DNA from 2 places in the Rhodococcus sp. NPDC076796 genome. Region 1 is predicted to be linked to the other one. Evidence: predicted binding sites of a transcription regulator. Region 1 holds the regulator's gene; the other holds the start of a gene.
The links. The regulator LexA, encoded in region 1, represses DNA repair genes until DNA is damaged. The targets are predictions, from matches to a motif close to CGAACANNTGTTCG.
Positions count from the first base shown of each region.

Region 2: the regulator LexA is predicted to act here: its motif matches at 5,042-5,055, upstream of AB0366_RS20265 (error-prone DNA polymerase).

Region 1 is NZ_JBFBMS010000003.1:302,294-314,393, reverse strand. It holds gene AB0366_RS11665 (solute carrier family 23 protein) at 1-478, shown strand, start outside; gene AB0366_RS11660 (acyl-CoA dehydrogenase family protein) at 631-1,773, shown strand; gene lexA (transcriptional repressor LexA) at 1,850-2,533, opposite strand; gene AB0366_RS11650 (hypothetical protein) at 2,918-3,301, shown strand; gene nrdR (transcriptional regulator NrdR) at 3,416-3,880, shown strand; gene hrpA (ATP-dependent RNA helicase HrpA) at 3,893-7,789, opposite strand; gene AB0366_RS11635 (aminotransferase class III-fold pyridoxal phosphate-dependent enzyme) at 7,866-9,116, shown strand; gene AB0366_RS11630 (hypothetical protein) at 9,100-9,330, opposite strand; gene AB0366_RS11625 (hypothetical protein) at 9,369-10,043, shown strand; gene AB0366_RS11620 (PhzF family phenazine biosynthesis protein) at 10,033-10,704, opposite strand; gene AB0366_RS11615 (carboxymuconolactone decarboxylase family protein) at 10,783-11,322, opposite strand; gene AB0366_RS11610 (peroxiredoxin) at 11,324-11,911, opposite strand; gene AB0366_RS11605 (hydrogen peroxide-inducible genes activator) at 12,066-12,100, shown strand, end outside.
Region 2 is NZ_JBFBMS010000007.1:49,204-61,303, forward strand. It holds gene AB0366_RS20255 (iron chelate uptake ABC transporter family permease subunit) at 1-656, opposite strand, end outside; gene AB0366_RS20260 (ABC transporter substrate-binding protein) at 689-1,642, opposite strand; gene AB0366_RS20265 (error-prone DNA polymerase) at 1,735-5,010, opposite strand; gene AB0366_RS20270 (MMPL family transporter) at 5,150-7,279, shown strand; gene AB0366_RS20275 (SDR family oxidoreductase) at 7,314-9,314, shown strand; gene AB0366_RS20280 (hypothetical protein) at 9,325-9,834, opposite strand; gene AB0366_RS20285 (alpha/beta hydrolase) at 9,846-10,604, opposite strand; gene AB0366_RS20290 (DNA polymerase Y family protein) at 10,633-12,100, opposite strand, start outside.

The DNA of each region.
Region 1 (12,100 bases):
CGACGTGGCCGGTGACGCATTGATCGCCGACGGGCTGGCGACCACACTCGCCGGAGCCGGCGGCGGTTCGGGCACCACCACCTACGCAGAGAACATCGGCGTCATGGCCGCCACTCGCGTCTACTCGACCGCGGCGTACTGGGTCGCATCGATCACCGCGATGCTGCTCGCGTTCTCGCCCAAGTTCGGTGCACTGATCTTCACCGCGCCCGACGGGGTCATCGGCGGCGCAACCCTGGTTCTCTACGGCCTCATCGGGCTGCTCGGCGTACGCATCTGGACCGACGCGAAGGTCGACTTCACCGATCCGGTCAATCTCATGGTCGTCGCTGCGGCGCTCGTCGCCGGAATCGGCGACCTGACACTGTCCGTCGGATCGGTCGAGCTCGGCGGTATCGCCTGGGGTTCGGTGGGCATCCTTCTCGGCTACCCGATCGTCTCGGCGCTCGCGAGGAGTGCAGGCACACGAGGTCGTTAGCGAGGTCGGTCACGGATCGCGCGCGTTTTGGTCATCGACCGACCCGACACCGCGGACGTAGTGTTTCCCTGTGACGTCAGTCGTACCGGCGACCGAGATCCGTAGAGATTTCGCGTGGTCGCTGCCGGTATGCACCGAACAAGGAGACATTCGTGGAACGCACACTTTTCGAGCCCGAGCACGAGCTGTTCCGGGAGTCCTACCGGAAATTTCTCGATCAGCACGTAGCGCCGAACCACGCGAAGTGGGAAGAGCAGAACATCGTCGATCGCGGCGTCTGGGTCGAGGCCGGTAAGCAGGGCTTCCTCGGAACGGCAGCGCCCGAGGAGTTCGGCGGCGGCGGAGTCAAGGACTTCCGCTACAACGCCATCGTCACCGAGGAAACCACCCGCGGCGGGTACAGCGGTATCGGGTTCACCCTGCACAACGACGTCGTCGCGCCGTACCTGATCGATCTTGCGAACGACGAGCAGAAGCAGCGCTGGCTCCCCGGATTCTGCTCCGGCGAACTGATCACGGCGATCGCGATGACCGAGCCGGGCACCGGAAGCGACCTGCAGGGCATCAAGACCAAGGCCGTACGTGACGGTGACGACTGGGTGCTCAACGGCTCGAAGACGTTCATCACCAACGGAATCAATGCCGATCTGGTGATCGTCGTGGCCTGCACCGACCCCGAGAAGGGCGCACAGGGCTTCAGCCTGCTGGTCGTCGAACGCGACATGCCCGGATTCGAGCGAGGCCGCAACCTGGACAAGATCGGCATGAAGGCCCAGGACACCGCCGAACTGAGCTTCACCGACGTTCGCGTGCCCGCCGCCAACCTGCTCGGCGACGAGGGCATGGGCTTCATCTACCTGATGCAGAACTTGCCCCAGGAGCGGCTCTCCATCGCCGTCGTCGCTGCCGCGGCGATGGAATCGGCGCTGGACATGACCATTCAGTACTGCCGTGACCGCAAGGCGTTCGGAAAGTCGATCGGCAAGTTCCAGAACACGCGCTTCGTGTTGGCGGAGTTGGCCACCGAAACCACCGCCACCCGCATCATGGTGGACAAGTTCATCGAACTGCTCAACGAAGACAAGTTGACCGTCCAGGAAGCCGCGATGGCGAAGTGGTGGACCACCGAGAATCAGGTCAAACTGATCGACCGGTGTCTGCAGCTGCACGGTGGCTACGGCTACATGAAGGAATACCCGATCGCCAAGGCGTACATGGACTCCCGTGTGCAGACCATCTACGGCGGCACCACCGAGATCATGAAGGAGATCATCGGCCGCGGATTGAATCTGTGATCCGCTGATCTTCAGACATGCGAAGGGCCGCAGCACATGTGCTGCGGCCCTTCGCATGTCGATACGGTGACGATCCCTAGAGCTTGCGCATCACGGTGACGACCTTGCCGAGGATCGCGGCGTTGTTGCCCGGAATCGGCTCGAACAGCGGATTGTGCGGCAGCAGCCACACCTCGCCCTTGGACCGCTTGAACGTCTTGACGGTGGCCTCCCCGTCGATCATCGCAGCGACGATGTCGCCGTTGTCCGCCACGGACTGCTGACGAACCACCACCCAGTCGCCGTCGCAGATGGCCGCGTCGATCATCGATTCACCGACCACCTTGAGCAGGAACAGCGAACCCTGACCGACCAGCTCGCGGGGGAGCGGGAACACGTCCTCGACGGCCTCCTCGGCCAGAATCGGGCCGCCTGCAGCGATCCGGCCCAGCACCGGCACGAACGTCGGGGTCGGCAATCGATCCTGATCCTCCGATGCCTGCGATCCGTCGACCGCCGCGGCAGCCTGATCGGCCTGCACCTCGTCGAGACCGCGGACATCGACGGCGCGGGGGCGGTTGGCGTCGCGCCGGAGGAAGCCCTTGCGCTCGAGGGTGCGGAGTTGGTGAGCGACGGACGAGGTCGACGTCAGACCGACCGCGTCACCGATCTCCCGAATGCTCGGTGGGTAACCGCGCTCGGTGACCGAAGCGCGAATGACCTCGAGTACCTTCCGCTGCCGCTCGGTCAGACCCGCACTGATGTCGGTGCCGACTTCCATGGCCTTGGATGTCGGTTCCGCAGCGGGCTTACCCGCTGCTTCCTTCGGTGCGGTGGCCCTGGCTCCGGTCGTCTTGGAACCGGTTGTCGTGGAACGCGTGGTCGACCTCGTCGAGGTCTCGTCCTTCATGCTGTCGGCCTCCTGCTGGTGTCCTGGATCCGGTCTGCGGGGTAGGTCTGCGCGGACTGGAGTTGATGGTGTCGACTCGTGTGGCGTGTGGTTTCTGACACGAATCTAGCGTGTATCAGCTGTTGAATCAAACATCTGTTCGACTCGTGTCGCGTTTTCTGCAGACTTTGTCGGAGGCTCGTGATAGAACTTCGAACAAGCGTCCATCGAACGCCTGATCGAATAATCGATCCAACGAGCGAAGACGAGGTTCCGATGACCATCATCACCGATCGCCCCACCGCCGCCGGTGTCCGTGCCCGATCCACTGTCGTCGAGCGTCGTCGCCGGGCGCGTCCGGTGTTGCACGGTCTCGCCACGCAACCGGGCCCGTGCCTGCCCGTCCTCGACCCGTCGTGGACCGACGTCACCGATCGCGAGGTGGCCGATCGCGAGTTCGACGCGACCTCGGCGCACTTCGCGAGCCAGCCGGTTCGGATTCGCTCGCTGATGTTGTGGATGTTGGCGGTCCTGGTCGTCGCAGGCGGACTGATCGGCATCGCGAACCTGCGGGCCGTTGCCCCCGATGCAGGCGCGCAACCGGCGGGTGTGGTCGAGGTGCACGACGGAGCTGTCGTCGAGTACACGCCCGGCAGATGACCACCGGCCCCGTCGGGTTCGAGAAGACTGAGTATCCTCGACAGACTGCCCCGATGTGCGTGCTCGTCTGTGCGTGTTTGTCGTCGGAGCATCGGCTACGACGGAGGATCCCTCATGCATTGCCCGTTCTGCAGGCATCCCGACTCACGCGTGGTCGACTCGCGTGAGATGGACGAGGGGCAAGCAATCCGGCGGCGTCGCTCCTGCCCGGAGTGCGGTCGTCGATTCACGACCGTCGAGGCCGCAGTGCTCGCAGTCGTGAAACGCAGCGGCGTCACCGAGCCGTTCAGTCGCGAGAAGGTCGTCAAGGGAGTCCGACGTGCCTGCCAGGGCAGAGATGTCGACAACGACGCGCTGAACCTGCTGGCACAGCAGGTCGAGGACGCCATCCGTGCAGCGGGATCCGCGGAGATCCCGAGCAACGAAGTGGGGTTGGCCATTCTCGGTCCGCTCCGCGATCTGGACGAAGTGGCCTACCTGCGCTTTGCTTCCGTCTATCGCTCGTTCAGCTCGGCCGAGGACTTCGAGAAAGAAATCCACGAACTGCGCAAGCACCGCGAGTCGGCAGACATCGACTGACAGTCCCGCCCGTCAGCGACTCTGGTCCGAGATCGCCTTTTCGATACGCTTCTCCGATACCGGATACGCCGTGCGAATGCCCTGGGCGAACAGTCCGACGCGCAGTTCCTCGATCATCCAGAACAGTTCCTGTACCCCGGAACTGTTCTTTCTGCTCTCCGGCAGCGAATCCAACAGTCGCCCGTACGACGCGTACACCCGATCGAGTACGTCCATCGCCGCCGCGTCCCGGCCCGCACTGCTCGGCAGCGTCGCCAACCGCTTCGTCGCAGCGGCGAGATAGCGCGGCAGGTCCGCCAATCTGCGAGAACCGAACTCGGTGACGAACCCGCGAAAGATCAAGCCGTCGAGCTGTTCCCGAACGTCGTCTGCCGGCTCACCCGAGGAGGAGTGCAGTTGCGCGGACAGTGCCAGGGCAGCAGTCAACACCGGGCGAACCAGGGCCAGCACCGCGGCGGTACGCTGCGGAACCTCCGCGTCGACGAGTGCCCTGAGCTTGTCGAAGGCCTCGGGATCGCGTACCGGCCCACCGTGCGCATCCATCGCTTCCTCGACCGCCAGAGCCCGGCATTCTTCGAGGAGCGCATCGACTCCGCCGTACGGATTCTGGCCCAGGGCAAGGCGTTCGGCGGTCGGTAGTCCGGCCAGCAATGCCTTGGTTCCCTTCGGTGCCGTCGACAGCAGCAGGGCTCGGGTTCCCGACCGCATTGCGGCCCGCGCCTCGGCGGGGGTGCTGAGGACCCGCACCGCGACGCCCGGTCCCTCGGGTACCAACGCCGGGTAGCCGGTGACCTTCTGCCCACCCACATCACGGGTGACGGTCGATTCCAACCGTCCCAGCGTGCCGGAGGTCCAGGCCAGAGACGGCGCGCGCTCCGCGTCGCCGACCGCGCTGGCCACCTGACGGCCGACCTCTCGTGACAGGATCGTCCGAAGAGCAGTCAGATCCTTGTTGCTGCCCAACACCTTTCCGGACGGGTCGACGGCCGCGAACGTCATCCTCAGGTGCTCGGGCAGTGCCGCAACATCGAAGTCCTTCGCCGTGATGTGGCACTGCGCAGCCCGCGACAGCTCACGTGCCAAGGCCGTCACCAGGGTTTCCGCGCGCGGCTTCATGACCGCCAACGCCGCGGCCGCGAAGTCGGGAGCCGGGACGACGTTGCGGCGCAGTGCCTTCGGCAGTGTCTTGATCAGAGCGGTCACCAACTCGCCGCGCATCCCCGGGACCAGCCAGTCGAAGCCCACCGGCTGTACCTGAGCGAGCAGCGCGATCGGAATACGAGCGGTGACTCCGTCGGCCGCGGTGCCCGGCTCGAACTGATACGTCAGGGGGAACTGGATCTCGCCCTGTCGCCATGCGTCGGGATACGCCCCGGTCAGTACCGAGGCCGCGTCGGAGTTGACGACGGTGTCGGTGGTGAAGTCGAGTAGGTGCGGGTCCTGCCTGCGGGCCTTCTTCCACCAGGTGTCGAAGTGCCTCGCCGACACCGCCTCCGGGGCGATGCGTGCGTCGTAGAAGTCGAAGAGAGCATCGTCGTCGACCACGATGTCTCGTCGCCGTGCGCGATGTTCGAGTTCACCCACGTCGTCGAGCAGAGCCCGGTTCTTGTGGAAGAACGCGTGCTGGGTCTTCCATTCACCCTCCACCAGCGCATGTCTGATGAACAGCTCTCGGGACGCCTTGGCGTCGATGCGGTGATAGTTCACCGGACGTTGCGTCACCAACGGAATGCCGTACAGCGTCACCCGTTCGTAGGCCATCGCCGATTCCCGCTTGATGGACCAGTGCGGTTCCGAGTACGTCCGCTTGACCAGGTGCGGTGCCAACCGCTCGGCCCACTCCGGCTCGATGCGAGCAGCCATCCGGCCCCACAGGCGTCCGGTCTCGACCAGTTCGGCGGCCATGACCCAGCGCGGGGGCTTCTTGAACAGACCCGACCCGGGGAAGATGGCGAAGTGAGCTCCGCGTGCGCCGAGGAACTCGCGCTTGTCACCCTCCCTGAGCCCGACGTGCGAGAGCAGTCCGGACAGTAGCGACTGATGCAGGGCGGTCTCGGTGGAGTCGGCGTCGGGCACCGTCCATCCGAGCCCGCGGGTGATCTGACGCAGCTGGCCGTGCAGATCCTGCCATTCGCGAATACGTAGATAGTGCAGGAACTCGGTACGGCACATGCGTCGGAACTGGTTGGAGGACAACTCGTTCCGCTGTTCGCGCAAATAGGTCCAGAGCTTCACGTACGCGAGGAAGTCGGAGTTCTCCACCGCGAAACGCGCATGCTTCTCGTCCGCTGCCTGCTGATGCTCGGCCGGCCGCTCCCGAACGTCCTGAATCGACAAGGCGGCCACGACCACCAACGCGTCGCGCAGAGAGCCGTTGCCGTTGGCCTCGACGAGCATCCGCGCCATTCGAGGATCGACCGGCAGCGCCGAGAGTTCCCGGCCGATGGGGGTGAGCTCCGCAGTGCCGTCCTTGGTGGCAGGCTTCAGTGCCCCGAGCTCCTCCAGCAGTCCGATTCCGTCCCTGATGCTGCGCGGATCGGGCGGTTCGACGAACGGGAACGCGTCGATCTTGCCGAGCCCGAGTGCGGTCATCTGCAGGATCACCGACGCCAGGTTGGTACGCAGAATCTCCGGTTCGGTGAACTGCGGACGCGACTCGAAATCCTCTTCGGAGTACAACCGGATGCAGATGCCGTCGGCGACGCGACCACAGCGGCCGGCCCGCTGCCGCGCCGATGCCTGGGAGATCGGCTCGATGGGGAGCCGCTGAACCTTGGTGCGCAACGAGTATCGCGAGATTCGGGCCGTACCCGGGTCCACCACGTAGCGGATGCCGGGGACCGTCAGCGATGTCTCCGCAACGTTCGTCGAGAGCACCACGCGCCTGCCCGCGTGTGGTGAGAACACTCGATGCTGCTCGGCCGCAGAGAGTCTCGCGTACAGCGGAACGATCTCGGTGTTGCGTAGATTGCGGTCGTTCAACGCATCGGCGGTGTCGCGAATCTCGCGTTCCCCCGACAGAAACACAAGTATGTCGCCGTCGCCCTCGGCCATCAGCTCGTCGACGGCCTGGCAGGTCGCGTCGACGGGGTCGAGATCGATCGTCGTGTCCCCGGCGTCGACGGTCAGTGGCCGATAGCGCATTTCGACCGGGAACGTGCGGCCGGAGACCTCGATGATCGGCGCGGGCATGCCGTCCCGCGCGAAGTGCTGGGCGAATCGTTCGGGATCGATGGTCGCCGAGGTGATGACGATCTTCAGGTCGGGTCTGCGGGGGAGAAGCTGCGCGAGGTAGCCCAGGATGAAGTCGATGTTGAGGCTGCGCTCGTGGGCCTCGTCGATGATCAGGGTGTCGTACTGGCGGAGCAGTCTGTCTCGTTGGATCTCCGCCAGCAGGATGCCGTCGGTCATCAGCTTGACGAGGGTCGAATCCGAGGACTGGTCGGTGAATCTCACCTTGTAGCCGATGGATTCACCCAGCGGTTCGCCCACCTCCTCGGCAATGCGTTCGGCCACGGTGCGCGCGGCGAGCCGACGGGGCTGCGTGTGACCGATCGAGCCCCGGATTCCGCGCCCCAGCTCGAGGCAGATCTTGGGAATCTGGGTGGTCTTGCCGGAGCCGGTCTCGCCGGCGACGATCACCACCTGGTGCTCGGCGATGGCCGCTGCGATGTCGTCCTTGCGAAGACTGACCGGAAGTGACTCGGGAAATTCGAGGGTGGGGACCGCAGCGCGGCGAGTGGCGACCACGGTTTCGGCGCGGGCGATGTCGCGGTCGAGAGCAGCGAACGCGTCGTCGGTACGGGCCTTGTCCAGACGGCGCCGCAATCTGTTCTCGTCACGGATGGTGACCTGCGCCAGTCGCGTGGCGAGTGCGCGACGCTGACCGGACGAATTCGAGGTAGACATACTCGAACCAGGATATCCGTTTCGGCGGGACGTCCGAACCGCCGACCGTCGCAGTGGCTCCACTACTGTGTACCGCATGTCTTCTGCCACCGGAACCACACACTCTTCCGCGCTCTGGCACGGATTCGCCGATATGGGTGCCGTCACGGCCGGCGGCCCGTTCGTCGTCTCTCGCGGTGAAGGTGCCTACATCTACGACCACGCGGGCACCGAGTACCTCGACGCGACCGCGGGCCTGTGGTTCACCAATGTCGGCCACGGCCGTCGTGAGATCGCCGACGCCGTTGCGACGCAGTTGAGCTCGATCGCCCACTACTCGAACTTCGGCGACTTCGTACCCGAGACCACACTCGCGCTCGCCGATCGTCTCGCCGCGATCGCTCCCGTACCGGGCAGCAAGATCTTCTTCACCTCGGGTGGCTCGGACTCCATCGATACCGCCGCGAAACTCGCGCGGCGCTACTGGGTGGAAATGGGTCGACCGAGCAAGAAACTGATCGTCGGTCGGCAGAAGGCCTACCACGGGATGCACGTCGCGGGGACTGCGCTCGCCGGCATTCCGGTGAACAAGGAGCACTACGGCGAGCTCATGTCCGACGCCCGAACGGTGGCGTGGGACGACGCGAAGTCGCTGCTGGCGCTGATCGAGGAGGTCGGTGCCGAGAACGTGGCCGCATTCTTCTGCGAGCCCGTCATCGGTGCAGGCGGAATCTACCTCCCACCGGAGGGGTACCTGCGCGAGGTACGGCAGATCTGCCGCGACAACGACGTACTGTTCGTCGCGGACGAGGTCGTCACCGGATTCGGCCGGATCGGCGGCAGCTGGTTCGCCTCCACCCGATTCGAGCTCGAACCCGACCTGATGACCACCGCCAAAGGCCTGACATCCGGATACGTACCGATGGGTGCTGTGTTCATCGCCCCGACGATCGCCGAACCGTTCTTCGCGGGCGGCGTGTGGTGGCGGCACGGGTACACCTACGGTGGCCATGCCGGAGCGGCCGCGGCAGCGATGGCCAACCTCGACATCATCGAGCGCGAGGAACTGCTGTCACACTCGAAGCGCATCGAGGCAGCGTTGCACACCCACCTCGCGCCACTGGCCGCACACGAGCGAGTGTCGGAGATCCGCAGCGGAATCGGTGCGGTTGCCGCCGTGCAGCTCGCCGACCCGGCCGAGGCATTGCCCTTCGTCAAGACGCTTCGAGCGCACGGCGTTTCCAGCCGCGCGGCCGGTCAGGGTGCGATGCAGATCTCGCCGGCATTCGTGATGACGAACGCCGAGATCGAAGAGCTGGCCGCGCGAATCCTCAGCGCGCTCGGCTGAACCGGAGCCTGCTCAGCAGCTGCTTGCCGCGCGAGAGCGGGGGAGCAGCTGCCGGCTGCGGCTCGTCGGAGATGGCGGCGAAACGCCGGTGCAGCTGATCACGCACTTCCTCGGGCGCATACGAACGACGCTTGCGTTCGGAACGGACCACCAACGCCCCGGTGGCCGCGACACCGACCATCCCGGCGAGACCGAGGGCCTTCCACACGTTCATCCGGCCACCGTACCGTCACGAGATCTAGGGTGTGGACCATGAATCCGTCGCGAATCAGCCTCGATACCGCAGTCGAGGCCACCAGAACGGGCGACATCTGGATCTTCCGCGGACAGTCGAACGCCGATCGCGCTATCCAGGCACTGACCAACAGTCCCGTCAATCACGTCGGAATGGCCGTCGTGATCGACGACCTGCCGCCGCTGATGTGGCACGCCGAACTGGGAAAGTCGTTGCAGGACATGTGGAGCGGAAATTTTCAACGCGGCGTTCAGCTGCACGATCTGCGTGCGGCCGTCACCCAATGGGCCACGAAGTACGAACAGCGTTGTTGGCTGCGACAATTGGACGGATACCTGGGTCGTTCCGCAGGCTCCACTCCGTCCGTGACGACTGCGCAGGAAGACGCCCTGCTGCGCACCATCGCCCGCATGGACGGAACGGCCTTTCCGACCACTGCGGCGCTCGCCGGACGATGGTTCCGGGGCCGAGTCCCCACACTGCGTCGCAGCCGACGCGAGGGAGCCGCCCTCGAAACCGCCTACTGCGCCGAGGTGGTAGCCATGACCTACGACGCGATGGGTCTGCTCACCGGCAACAAGAAGGCCAACTGGTTCGACCCCGGCAAGTTCTGGAGCGGCGACCGGCTCCCGCTCGCCGACGGAGTTCGTCTGGGCGAGGAAATCGAAGTGGACGTACCCGTCACACGCTGATCGACGCGTCCGCCGCGGTGCGTCCGCCCAGTTCCACCCAGCCGTCGTCGAAGGTGGTGTGCAAACGAGATCCGGCTCCCTGCACGATGTTCAGACTCCGACCGAGCTCGCCGGTCAGCCGGACGGCGGCAGCACCGGTCGCCTCGTCCTCGGCGATACCCATCATCGGCGCGAACATGCGCGAGCGCAGTGCGCCGTGCTCTTCGTCGGTCCAGGCCCAGACGTAGTGGTGCCCACTGTCGTACGCACTCGGGTCTGCTGCCGCCACCTCGGCCGCATCGTTGACCTGATGGAAGGTGAACTGCGGAGTCCAGTCGGCGCGGGCGCGAACCCAGGTGTGTTCGCCGTCGTAGCGGATGTTCAGCGGTGCGGCAGGGACGGTGAGCACACCGACCGGGTGGCCCTGCTCTCGGAGCCACCACGAGAGTCCGACCGTGGGATGTCCGGCGAAGGGCAGCTCCACGGCGGGGGTGTAGATGGTGGCCGAGGCCGTACCGGACTCGGAGCGATCGACGAACACCGTCTCGCTGAAGCCGAGCTCGGTGGCGAACTGCTGCCTGTCCGCCTCGTCGACGTCATCCGCGGCCACGATGCCGAGGGGGTTGCCGAATCTACCGTCGGCATCGGTGAACACTCGGACGACGGACACGTCGGTAGCCATACCCCGGACGCTACCAAACGCCGAACGAGGGACCCGCGGCCGCGGATCCCTCGTTCGGTGAACAGATCGAGTCGAAGCTCAGACGGAGGCACCGTCGAGGATTCGGCCTGCTTCGATCGCCTGCGCGACACCCGCGACGATCGACGCGGCGCGGATGGCCTCGAAGATCGTCTCGCGGTCGACGCCCTCGGCACGCAGAGTCTTCTCGTGTGCCTCCAGGCAGTGGTTGCACCCGTTGACGGCCGACACCGCGAGCGACCACAGCTCGAAGTCGGCCTTGTCCACGCCGGGGTTGCCGATGATGTTCATGCGCAGGCCGGCGCGCAGATCGTCGTACTTACCGTCCAGGTATCCCTTGGTTCGGTAGAAGACGTTGTTCATGCCCATGATCGACGCGGCACCGAGTGCCGCGTTGTACGCCTCGGCCGACAGCGAATCGGCAGCGTCCTCGGCGATCTCCTTCAGCGTCGTTGCGGACTTCGACGCTGCGGCCACCGACAGCAGGGTGCCCCACAGCTGCTGCTCACTGAGCACCGTGGACCGGGCGATGGAACCGAGATTGAGCTTGAGGTCCTTGGCGTACTCGGGGACGGCGTTCTTGAGGTTGTCGATCGTCATGTCAGACGCTCGCCGTCAGCAGTTCGCCCGCGTCGATGGTGGGATCACCCTTCTTCCAGTTGCAGGCGCACAGCTCGTCGGACTGCAGGGCGTCGAGAACTCGCAGGACCTCGTCCACGTTGCGGCCAACCGAGCCTGCCGTGACCGATACGAACTGGATCTCGTTGTTGGGGTCGACGATGAACGTGGCACGGTCGGCAACGCCGTCGGCGTTGAGAACGCCAGTGGCAGAGGCCAATTCGCGCTTGAGGTCCGACAGCATGGGGAAGGGTAGCGTCTTGAGCTCGTCGTGCTGTGCTCGCCACTGGAAGTGGACGAACTCGTTGTCGACCGAAGCGCCGAGGACCTGTGCATCGCGGTCCTCGAACTCCTCGTTCAGCTTGCCGAACGCGGCGATCTCGGTGGGGCAGACGAACGTGAAGTCCTTGGGCCAGAAGAAGACGATGCGCCACTTGCCTGCGTGATCGTCACTGGTGACGGTGGTGAAGTAGTCGTCGGGCTGCTGGGCGTTCACCTTGGACAGGTCTCCGCCGATGACGGCGGTCAGGTTGTATGAAGGGAACTGGTCGCCAATTGTCAACAGTGCCATGTGGTCTCCTCGTGTCGAATGATCGCGTCGGTTCCGTATGTGAGCGGTTGGGGTCGGTGGCGTGACTGCAGCCGTGCGAGCCCGGCCGACCGGTACGAGTGTGCCAAAAATGTTATGAAAGGTAAACGTGATGAGTGGCACTACACTCATAGGCGTGACCGATCGAAGCTATCAGCCGACCCTGTCGCA
Region 2 (12,100 bases), on a different contig from region 1:
CTCATCCCGACGTTCGTGGCGAGCTCCTTACCGAGTCCGGCAACGGTAAAGCGATGCGCCAGCAGGTATGCCAGCACCGCGATGACGATCACCGCCCACATCGGTTCGTAGAACCCTCGCACGATGCCGCTGAATCCGCCGGACCGCCAGGCCGACATCGCCTGCAGGAGATCGAAAGTCCCGGCGAGGAACGTGGTGACGGCCCCGACGACGGCACCCAGCATGATGCCGACGAGCGGGACCACCAATGTGGTCCGGACCGACAGCCGCCGGAGCACACCGACGAACAGCAGCGTGCCGATCAGAGCGAACACCGTGGCGACGAGCATCTTGGTCATCGGCGGCGCGTCGGGCAGCACGATCAATGTGGCCAGGACACCGAGTCCGGCCCACTGCGCCGTGCCGGCGGTGGTGGGTTCGACGAACTTGTTCTGGGTGATCATCTGCATGATCACCCCGGAGATGCTCATGGCCATGGCTGCGAAGATCAACGCCAGAGTGCGCGGAACCCGCGAGATCAGGAACATGTTTCTGGCCGCGGGATCGTCGATCATCGTGGCGACGGTGATGTCGTATCCGCCGACGAGTAGTGACGCGGCGGTCAGCAGCGTCACTACTCCCATGATCGCGGCAAGCAGCAGTCTCTTGTTCGTCATGTCGGTGATCCGTCGTACGGTGTTCGTCCGGCCTACGCGGCGTTCTCGAACGCGTCCGAGATCGACTGGAACGCTTCGGTGTACGCCTGGATTCCCTCGCGGGTGTAGAAGAACGGATCGAGGTAGATGATCTGGTCCTCGGTGGTGAAGGTGGTCTCGGCGAACGCTTCCTGTGCGTCGAATACGGCCTTGGCCGGGGAGGAACCGGGCTCACCGGCTGCGGCGTCGCGGTCCAGAACGATGACCCAATCGGGGTTGGCCTGAGCGATGGTTTCCGGTGCCAGACCCGAGTCACCGTGGACATCGCCTGCCTCACCTGCGAAGACGTCGGTCAGGGTGAGGGGTTCGAGCAGACGACCGATGCGCGCAGCACCATTGTCGATCTTGCCGCCGTTGACGTTGGCGAGAAATACCGTCTGTCCGGTGGTCTGCGCTGCAGCAGAAGCCTCGGCCGCGTCGAGGGCCGCGATGATCTCGGCCGCTCTGTCCTGCAGGCCGAAGATGACGCCGAGCGTCTCGGTCTGAGTCTTCAGCGTCTCGACGAAGTTCTCGTCGTCGGGCGAGATGTCGATGGTCGGCGCGATCTGGCCGAGCTCCTCGGTGTACTCCTGGAATCGATAGCCGCCGATGATGAGATCCGGTTCTGCTTCGCTGATCACTTCGAGGTTCGGTTCGCGATGGGTGCCGACGTCCAGGATGGCGTCGTTGTCGATCCACTCCTCGAAGCCCGTCGACGGCATGATGGGTTTGGGAAGAGCAACCGGCTCGACACCGAACGCCCGAAGCGTCTCGAACGAGGTGTTGTCCAGCGCTGCCACGCGCACCGGATTTGCCGGAACCTCCATGCTGCCGTTGTTGGTCTCGACGGTGACGGTTGCGGCGTCGGCAGATTCGCCCGTGGTCGAATCGGTGCTGCACGCACCGAGTACGAGCATCGAAGTCGCGGCGGCTGCGACGAGTAGACGGGGGGCGCGGAACGTTCTCACTTCGGTGTACTCCGTTGCTCGATGTTTACCGGGGCTTTGGTTGAGCAGTAAAGTATCACTTAGGCAAGGCTATGCAAATTCAGGTTCCTTGGTCAGCGAAAATCCCTCGATCTGGACGCAACGCGCAGATCCATCAGCTGCAGATGATCGGCCACCACGGTCACCGCACCCTCGGCGTTCTGCACTTTGCCTCGAATCAGCAACGCCGGAGCCGTGATCGCCAGCTTGCGGTACTTGGCCCACAACCCGACCGAGCACACCACGTTGACCATGCCGGTCTCGTCCTCGAGGTTGATGAACGTGACGCCTCCTGCCGTTGCCGGCCGCTGGCGATGCGTCACCGCTCCGCCGACGAGCACTCGGTCTCCGTCCGGAATCTGCAGCAGCCGGTTCGCGGGAATCACGCCGAGGGAATCGAGCCGATCTCGAAAGAACTGCGTGGGATAGGAATCCGGTGACACACCGGTCGCCCAGACGTCCGCCGAGGCCAGGTCGAGATCCGACATTCCCGGTAGTGCAGGCGCTTTCGTCGACGCTCCGATGCCAGGGAGCAGGCCCGGACGCTCCCCTGCCGCTGCACCCGCAGCCCACAGTGCCTCTCGGCGAGTGATGCCGAAACACCCGAGTGCGCCTGCCGTTGCCAGCGCTTCCGCCTGTGCCACCGACAGTTCGACTCGTCCCGTCAGGTCCAGGAACGAGGTGTACGGCCCGTGTGCGTCTCGCGCGTCGACGATCTTCTGAGCCAGTGCGGTACCGATGAACTTCACATCCGCCAACCCCATGCGAATTTCGAGGCCGTCCGCCTCGAGATTCGCGTGGCCGAGACTGGCGTTCACGTCTGCACCGTGGACGAGCACCCCGTGCCGCCTGGCGTCGGCGACCAGGGATTGCGGTGAGTAGAAACCCATCGGTTGGGCGCGCAGCAAACCGGCACAGAATGCCGCCGGATGGTGCAACTTGAACCACGACGAGTAGAAGACCAGTGAGGCGAAGCTCTGCGAATGGCTCTCGGGGAAGCCGAAATTGGCGAAAGCCGACAGCTTTTCGTAGATTCGGTCCGCTGCGGCGCCGGTGATGCCGTGCAGATCGCGCATCCCGTCGTAGAACCGACCACGCAGCAGTTCCATCTTCTCCGGTGATCGCTTCGACCCCATGGCACGGCGCAGTTGATCGGCGTCGGCAGCACTGAACCCCGCGACATCGATGGCCATCTGCATCAGCTGTTCCTGGAACAGCGGCACCCCGAGAGTTCGATCGAGCGCCTTCTTGAGCGACGGATGCTCGAAGATCACCGGCTCGAGTCCGTTGCGGCGCTTGATGTACGGATGCACCGAGCCACCCTGGATCGGACCGGGACGGATCAGGGCGACCTCGACCACCAGATCGTAGAAGTTCCGCGGCTTGAGCCGCGGCAGAGTGGCCATCTGCGCGCGGGACTCGACTTGGAACACCCCCACCGAATCGGCTCGCTGGAGCATCTCGTACACCTCGGGCTCGGACAGGTCGATCGAGGCGAGTTCGATATCGATGCCCTTGTGCTCGGCGATCAGGTCCATCATGTAGTGCAGCGCCGAGAGCATGCCGAGCCCGAGCATGTCGAACTTCACCAAACCCACTGCGGCACAATCATCTTTGTCCCACTGGAGCACACTGCGGTTCTCCATCGTCGCCCATTCCACCGGGCAGACGTCGGCGATCGGCCGATCGCAGATCACCATGCCGCCGGAGTGAATGCCGAGGTGCCTCGGGAAGCCCTCGATCTGCCGCGCGAGTTCGAGAACCGACTCGGGAATACCGTCACCTTCCTGATCACCGACTCCGGACCAGCGGGTGATCTGCTTGCTCCATGCGTCCTGCTGCCCCTGCGAGAAACCGAGCGCACGGGCCATGTCTCGCACCGAGGACTTACCGCGATAGGTGATGACGTTGGCCACCTGAGCGGCATGAGTGCGGCCGTACTTGGCGTAGACGTGCTGGATCGCCTCTTCTCGACGGTCGGATTCGATGTCGATGTCGATGTCGGGTGGTCCGTCGCGTTCGGGTGCGAGGAAGCGCTCGAACAGCAGCTTGTTCGCCACCGGATCGACGTTGGTGATGCCGATCGCAAAGCAGACAGCCGAGTTGGCCGCGGAACCTCTTCCCTGACAGAGGATGTCGTGTGTCTTGCAGAAGTGGACGATGTCGTGGACCACCAGGAAGTAACCGGGGAATTCGAGCCTCTCGATGATGTCGAGCTCGTACTCGAGCTGCGAATAGGCCGCCGGGTTCGCCGACTGCGGGCCGTACCGACGAGCGGCCCCCTCGAACGTGAGTCGACGAAGATAGCTGATCTCGGTGTAACCGTCGGGCACATCGAATGGCGGCAGGCGCGGCGCGATCAACTTCAGATCGAACGAGCACTCCCGACCGAGCTCGACGGCACCGCGCACCGCGCCCGGATAGTGCTGGAACATCTCCGCCATCTCCGCCCCGGACCGTAGATGTCCGCCGCCGGTCGGTGCCAACCACCCGGCGGCGTCGTCCAAGCTGCTCCGTGCGCGCACAGCGGCCATCGCCATGGCCAATCTCCTGCTGCGCGGGCCGGCGTAGTGCGCGGCCGTGGTGGCGATCGTCGGAAGTCCGTACCGCCGAGCCAGCGTCGCGAGAGCGTCGTTGCGCTCGTCGTCGTCTGCGACGCCGTGCCGGGTGAGTTCGACGGTGACACGATCGGATCCGAACCGGTCGACGAGAGTGCGCAGCGCGGCCTCTGCCGCCTCCGGACCACCACGCGAGAGCGCCTGCCGAACATGGCCCTTTCGGCAACCGGTGAGAATTTGCCAGTGACCGCCTGCTGATTCGGTGAGTTCGTCGATGTCGTACTGCGGCTTACCTTTGACCCCGCCTGCCAGGTGTGCAGCAGCGATCCGACGCGAGAGCCGGCGATACCCCTCCTGGCCGCGAGCGAGCACCAGTAGGTGAGTGCCGTCGGGATCGGTCTCCCCGGCTCGGGATCGATGCGTGTCCAGCGAGAGTTCGGCACCGAACACGGTTCCGATACCGAGAGCTCTGGCTGCCTCGGCGAACCGCACGACCCCGTAGAAACCGTCGTGGTCGGTGATGGCGATGGACTCGAGGCCCAGGCGTACCGCCTCCTCGACCATCTCCTCGGGCTGCGAGGCACCGTCGAGAAAGCTGAACGCCGAGTGCGCATGCAATTCCGCGTACGGCGTCACCGACAGCACGGGCTTGTCGATGGTGCGTTCGTAGACGTCCCTCTTTCGCGACCAGGCCGGGCTGTCGCCGCCGTCCCCCTCGGCCACCGGCTTCGGACGTCCGGACAGGACTCGTTCCATCTCCGACCACGTGGGTGGTCCGTCGTTCCATCCCATCGAGCCCACCTCCTTCACGCCGCCGTGCCATCGAACACTTGTTCTAATGAGAACACGAGGGTCCGACACGGATCAACTAGAGTCGAATCGCCACTGACCCTTTTCACCGAATCCCCTTTCACAGAGCCGGAGCACAGACGTGACGCGTTGGGCCTCGTTCGTCGTATCGCACAAACGATGGGCACTCGCAGTTGTCGTCGCCGTCGTCGCCGTCGGCGGGATCTTCGGACTCGGCGTCTTCTCGAAACTGAGCGAGGGCGGTTACGCCGACGCAGGCAGTGAATCGTCCGAGGTCGCGCGACTGGTGCAGGGAATCGGCCAACCGACCCCCGACATCGTCGCGATCTACACCGCTCCCGAGGGCAGGACCATCGACGACATCGGGCCGCAGGTGCAGGCGACGCTCGACGAGTTCAGCAGTCGATACACCCTCGGCAACGTCAGCTCGTACTGGAGCGCAGACCCGATCAGCAAGGAATTTCTGGTCTCCAAGGACCGAACCAAGGCGCTGGCCACGGTGTCCCTCGGCGCGAACTCGGGCGTCACGTTCAACACCTTCGGCGAACTTCCGCCCCAGCTCGAAGTGCCCGGCGTCGAATCGCAGTTCGCCGGCGCGTCGGTGGTGGGAGTCTCGCTCAGCGAGACCCTCGAAAGCGACCTGATCCGCTCCGAGATCATCGCTGTCCCCATCACCCTGCTGCTGCTGATCTTCATCTTCGGCGGCGTGATCGCTGCAGCCGTTCCGGTGTTCGTCGGCATTCTGAGCGTGCTCAGCTCCCTGGCGATCCTGCGGATACTCACCGAATTCACCGAAGTCAGCTCGTTCTCCATCAACGTCGCGTCGTTGCTGGGACTGGGCCTGGCCATCGACTACGGACTGTTCATCGTCAGCAGGTTCCGCGAGGAGCTACGCGGTGGACTGACGCCGATCGACGCGACAATCCGCACCGTCGCCACCGCAGGCAAGACCGTCGTCTTCTCCGGACTGCTGCTGATCTGCGCATTCGCCGGGATGCTCGTCTTCCCGCAGGCGGTGATCCGATCTCTCGGGTTCGGGGCAATGGCCGCGGTGGCGAGTGCAGCCGTCCTGTCCCTGACCGCGGTCCCGGCCCTACTCGCAATTCTCGGCACCCGCATCAACTCCTGGACGTGGTCGCGCACCGCGTCCGATCGCAGTGATGCACGCGCACACAGGTTCTGGGGCGGCATCGTCACCCGCGTCATGAAGCATCCAGGCATCGTCGCTACCGTCATCGTCGCCGGGTTGCTGATCATTGCCACCCCGATCCTGAAGGTCTCACTCGGAGAGGTCGACTACACGGCGCTGCCGAAGGACAACCCTGCGCGCATGGCATTCGAGACTCTCGGTTCCGACTTCGAATCCACCGGCGAGGGCGCAACCGTGGTTCTGCGCGGCCTGGACGGCGTCAAGCCTCAGGGCGCACCGATTGCGGCACTGACCTCCGCTGTGGAATCCACGCCCGGCATCGCCCGAGCCGAATTCCTGGGCTCCAAGGACGATTTCGTGACGCTTCAGGCGTCGTACAGCGAACCGACCCAGGGACTGAGCGAGGCCGAATCCCAATCCGACGCAGTGGCGGCGCTGCGCTCGATCGCTCCCCCGGACGGTAGCGAGATCCTCGTGGGCGGCGGGCGAGCCAACGTCGACGACGGCAACGCTGCGATCGCGAAGTGGCTACCGGTGATGATCGCCATCATGGTCGTCTCGACGTTGGTGTTGCTGTTCCTCGCGTTCGGATCGATCGTGCTGCCCATCAAGGCGGTCCTGATGGCTGGACTGAGCCTGGCCGCGACCTTCGGCGCACTGACGTGGGTGTTCCAGGAAGGCCACGGAGCCGGCCTGCTCGGCGTCACCCCCGGACCGCTCGAGTCGACGTTCGTGGTTCTCATTCTCGCGGTCATCTTCGGCTTGTCGACCGACTACGAGGTGTTCCTGATGTCGCGCATGGTCGAGGCCCGCGCGGCTGGAGCGAGTACCGAGGAAGCGGTGATCTTCGGCGCTCAACGCACCGGACGCATCGTGACTGCGGCGGCGTTGATTCTTATCGTCGTCACCGGAGCCTTCACGATCTCGGGTCTGTCGATCATGAAATTCCTCGGCGTCGGAGTCATCTTGGCCCTGATCATCGACGCGACGATCATCCGTATGTTGCTGGTTCCGTCCTTGGTCAAACTCATGGGCGAGGCCAATTGGTGGGCACCGGCCTGGATGAAGAAAGTGCACGAAAAAGCCGGTATCGGACACTAGCCCCGGAACTTACTTAAGAGTAAGGTCGGCTCGCATGGCGAACTACATCGTAACCGGCGGTACCGGGTTTCTCGGGAAGAACGTCCTGCCCCGATTGCTCGAACGTGATGCGCTCGCTGCGATCCACGTGCTGGTGCGTCCCCAATCGGTGGCTCGCCTCGAGCGACTCGCAGAGCACCTCGACGGCGGCGACCGAATTCACCCGCTGGTCGGCGACCTCACCGAACCGGAGCTCGGACTCCGAGACGTGCCTGCCGACATCGACCACATCCTCCACCTCGGGGCCGTCTACGACCTGACCGCAGGCGACGAGCAGACCCCGACCAACGTTGCCGGAACCGCCTCGGTGATCGGCCTCGCCGAGAAGACCGGGGCCCGCCTGCACCACATCTCGTCGATCGCCGTTGCGGGTGACTATCGAGGAACGTTCTCCGAGAACGACTTCGACCTCGGTCAGAAATTTCCGACTGCCTATCACCGCACCAAGTTCGAGTCCGAGAAGTTGGTGCGCGACAGCGCTGCGGACTGGCGGGTGTATCGGCCCGCCGCGATCATCGGGCACTCGGAGACCGGTGCCATCGACAAGGTGGACGGCCCGTACTACTTCTTCCCGTTCTTCGCGGAACTTGCCAAGCTGCCGTCCGCCCTACCGATCACCGTGCCGAAGATGGGCGCTACCAACCTCGTTCCGGTCGACTACGTCGCCGACGCCATCGTCGAGCTCGTACATCGAGACACCTCTCCCGGCAGCGTGTTCCATCTGGTCAATCCGACGCCTCAGTCGATGGCAGAGGTCTATGCCGCGTTCTCGTCCGCAGCCGGATCTCGCGCGAGGATCATCGATGTACCCGGGGCGCTGGTCGCTCCTGTCGTCTCTCCCAAATCCAGGGCCGTGCGCAAACAGCGCGACGCCGCCCTCCGCGATGTCGGTGTGCCACCGGTGATGCTCGAACACCTGACTCTGCCCACCGTGTTCGAGTCGGCATCGACACAGAAAGCGTTGCAGGGCAGCTCGATCACACCGCCACCACTGCGAACGTACGCCGATCGCGTGTGGAAGCACTGGCGGGAGAACTTCGATCCCAAGCGCAACCGCCGAAACGACCCACGCGGGCCGCTGTTCGGCCGTCACATCGTCATCACCGGTGGCTCGTCCGGAATCGGCCGAGCCAGCGCCGAGGCAGCTGCCCGCAAGGGCGCAGTGGTCATTCTGCTCGCGCGCGGTCAGGACCAACTCGACGAGGTGGTCGAGCACATCCGCGAATCGGGCGGCACCGCCTATGGCTACTCGTGCGACGTCACCGACAGCGAGTCGGTGGACCAGACCGTGAAAACCGTTCTGAGCGAACACGATCACGTCGACATGCTCGTCAACAGCGCCGGTCGGTCCATCCGCCGCGCACTCTATCGATCCACCGATCGGTTGCACGACTACGAGCGCACCATGGCCGTCAACTACTTCGGGGCCATACGACTGGTGCTGGCACTGTTGCCACACATGCGCGAACGCAGCTTCGGGCACATCGTCAATATCTCCAGCGCTGCGGTCCTCGGACACCCTCCCCGTTTCTCCGCCTATGTGGCCAGCAAGGCAGCACTCGACGGCTTCACCGATGTGGCTGCCGCAGAGACACTCTCGGACGGAATCACCTACACCACCATCCACATGCCCCTGGTGGACACGCCGATGATCACCCCGACGGGCGACAAGAACGTCGGCCCGGTCTTCTCACCGGAGAAGGCTGCCGCCATCGTGATTCGCGCACTGAGCGACAAGCCGAAGCGAATCGACACTCCGTTGGGAACACTCGGACAATTCGGTGCCATGTTCGCGCCGAAGGGCAAAGACCGCACGATGCACCAGCACTACCGCAAATTCGCCGAATCCGCTGCAGCCAAAGGTGAAGCGCCGGTCACGATCGAGAACGGGAAAGTGCCCTACCGAGTCCGCCGGTACGATCCGAAAACTCCAACCGCACGCATCGGCAAAGTGATCCGACGCGTCGGCAGATTGGTCCCCGGCACCAGTTGGTGACCGGCAGAACTCAGCGCAGCAGAGCCTTTCCCCAGGCCCGCAGGAATCCCTGACTCAGGTATGTCAGAGTGCCGATGGCCAGAACCCATTTGACGGTGCTGACCACGGTGGTGGCACGGACGACGGTGTCGGTGATCTGTTCGCGGTTGTCGACCAGTATCAATCCGACGATGTTCTCGATGTAGTCGCCGGCAGCGGAGGCCACGGGCGCGACGGCCAATGCCGTCGTCACCGCAGGGCTCAGCGGGGTCTTTTCCGCCAGGCTCCTCGCTCCTGCACGTAGTGCGATGGCGTATATCGCCGGATGCACGAAGTCGGGCAGATAGTGGCTGCGGAACCGAGCGATCTCGGTCTCGTCCATGCTCGCCAGGATCTGCCGATAACGCTGAGCGGACCACGCCGTCTGCACGGCAAGCACTTTCGGGGCTGCGGGGCCGAGCAGTCGGGCAATGTTGGCCTGGGATACGAAAAACAGTGCCGACCATCCCAACATTTTGCGATCGAGCGCACCGAGTGTCATGCCTGCAGACCCTAGTGCGTCAGGAACGGGAGAACGGCGGCCTCGAACGCCGAGTATCCGTCGCGATGGATGCTGTGTCCGGTACGAAACGCCTCGACGCGGCAGGTCGGAATCTCGGCGACCATCGCGTCGAGCCGAATCGGATCGACCATGCCGCCGGGACCGCCTCGAAGCACCAGCGTCGGAGCAGTGATGTCGGCCAACGACTCCCACCACTGCGGATTCGGCCGACGGAACTGTTCGAGAGCAGTGGTGGTCATCGAGCGATCGAAGGCGAGTACCGCGCGGGGATGCAGAACGACGCTGGTCGCTGCGTGCCAGAGTTCGGTGACCGACGGCATCTTGCCGGTCAGTGTCGGCGGAGCGTCCCCCGGCCGAATCGGTATCGGGAGCTCTTCGAGGACCAGACGGCGGACGAGCTGCGGGCGACGCTGAGCGACGAGTGAGACCGCGTATCCGCCGAGGGAATGGCCGACGAGATCGACTTCGTTCAGCCCGAGATGGTCGATCAACGCCAGCAGGTCTGCGCCGAAGGAATCGAACTCGTACGTGGACGTGTGCGCACTCTTGCCGTGTCCGCGCAGATCGACGGTGATCACCCGGCTGCCCTGCGCGGTGAGTGCACGGGTGAACCGATCCCAGGTTGTGCTGTCGCCGCCCATGCCGTGCACCAGCATCACCGGTGCCGAATTCGAGTTCGCCTGCCCCCGCGGGGTGAACGAGCGATACGCGATATCGACGCCATCGAGGTCGACCGTCTCCGACATCATCTGCATTCCCTCGAATGTAGCGGTGCCGCTATTCGTAGATTCCTTCCACCCGCCATCGACCCTCGTCGAACACCAGCAGCAGGGCCCTTTCGTCGTCGAGCACCACCTGAGCTCGCGCCGTCGGACCCGTCGACCCGTGGCCACTGTCCCACCATCGCTCGTCCACCGGCCACGGTCCGGCCAGACCCGTCAACTGCCATTCCTTGGTCCCCCAGCGCAATCGCGACGGCGGCGTATCGAACACACCACGATCGGTGACGCCGATTCCGGTTCCCGCCCGATTCATCAGCGTCACCGTCGGACGGGTCTCGATCACTGCCGCCGGAGCAGGCTCCGGTAGCCGTCCCGGCCAGGGATCCGACGGATCGGACATCGGCACCAGTTCGTCGCCGAGCGGACGCAGCGTGATCCGCTCTGCCGGCCCGCGGCCACCGCTGAGCACACCACCGAGCACCGATTCGCCGCCGAGCAGACCCTGCACGCGCACCAACGCCCGACGCGCCCTCTCGTCCTCGTCCCCGACGCTGCCCCACAACCCCAGCTGCAGCTCACCGGCCGCCACCACTTCGATCGGTTCGAGCCGCAGCACGGTGATCGCGGACGTCGGCTTGTTCTCGCTGCGCCCGGTGATCCAGCCGTCGAGTTGCCACCGCACGCGGTCGGCTGTTCCCTCCGGCGTCAACGGCTCGGCGCACCGCCAGATCCGCGACAGATTCTCGCCGTTACCGGTACTGGCATGCACCAGCAGACGAGTGCACGCAACGGCAGCGGCAGCGAGCTTGGTGTGCAACTGCTCGGCCAACCCGCGCCCGGCGAACGCAGCTGCGTCGACCCGATCGATCGGCGGATCGCACTGGTACTCCACATCCAGGTCCGGCGGTAGGGCTCTGGCCGACGGCGGACGTTCGGGCTCACCTCGAGCACTGCGATGCGCCAACACGGCATCGGTACCGAAGCGCGACGCCACATCCCCAGGAGACAGTGCCGCGAAGTCACCAATAGTTCGTAAACCCAAGCGCCGCAACAGATCCACCAGCTCGCCCCGATCGGCAGCCGACATGCTCGGTTCCGCCGAGAGTTCTGCCACCGGCAACGGCGCGAGAAAGCCTGCACCCCCGCCGCGCGGCACCACCTGCGCATACCGCGCGGCGACGACCGCGGTTGACAGCTCGTCGGCGATACCGATCTGACATTCCACACCGGCAGCCGACGCTTCGTCGATCAACCGTTCCGCAGCCCGATGCTCGGTACCGAAATACCGTCCGACGCCGCGGGCAGAGAGAACCAGCAGGCCCGGCCTGAGCACTTCCACCCCCGGCGCGATGGCGGCGACGGCCGAGACCACGGGCTCGAACAGTCGCGCATCACGATCGGTATCGGCAAGAGCGACATGCACATCCGGGCACCGCGCCTGCGCTTCCCGACGGCGCAGGCCGCGCTTGATACCCGAGGCCCGTGCCGTCGCCGAGCAGGCAACGACCCGATTGGCCGAGGTG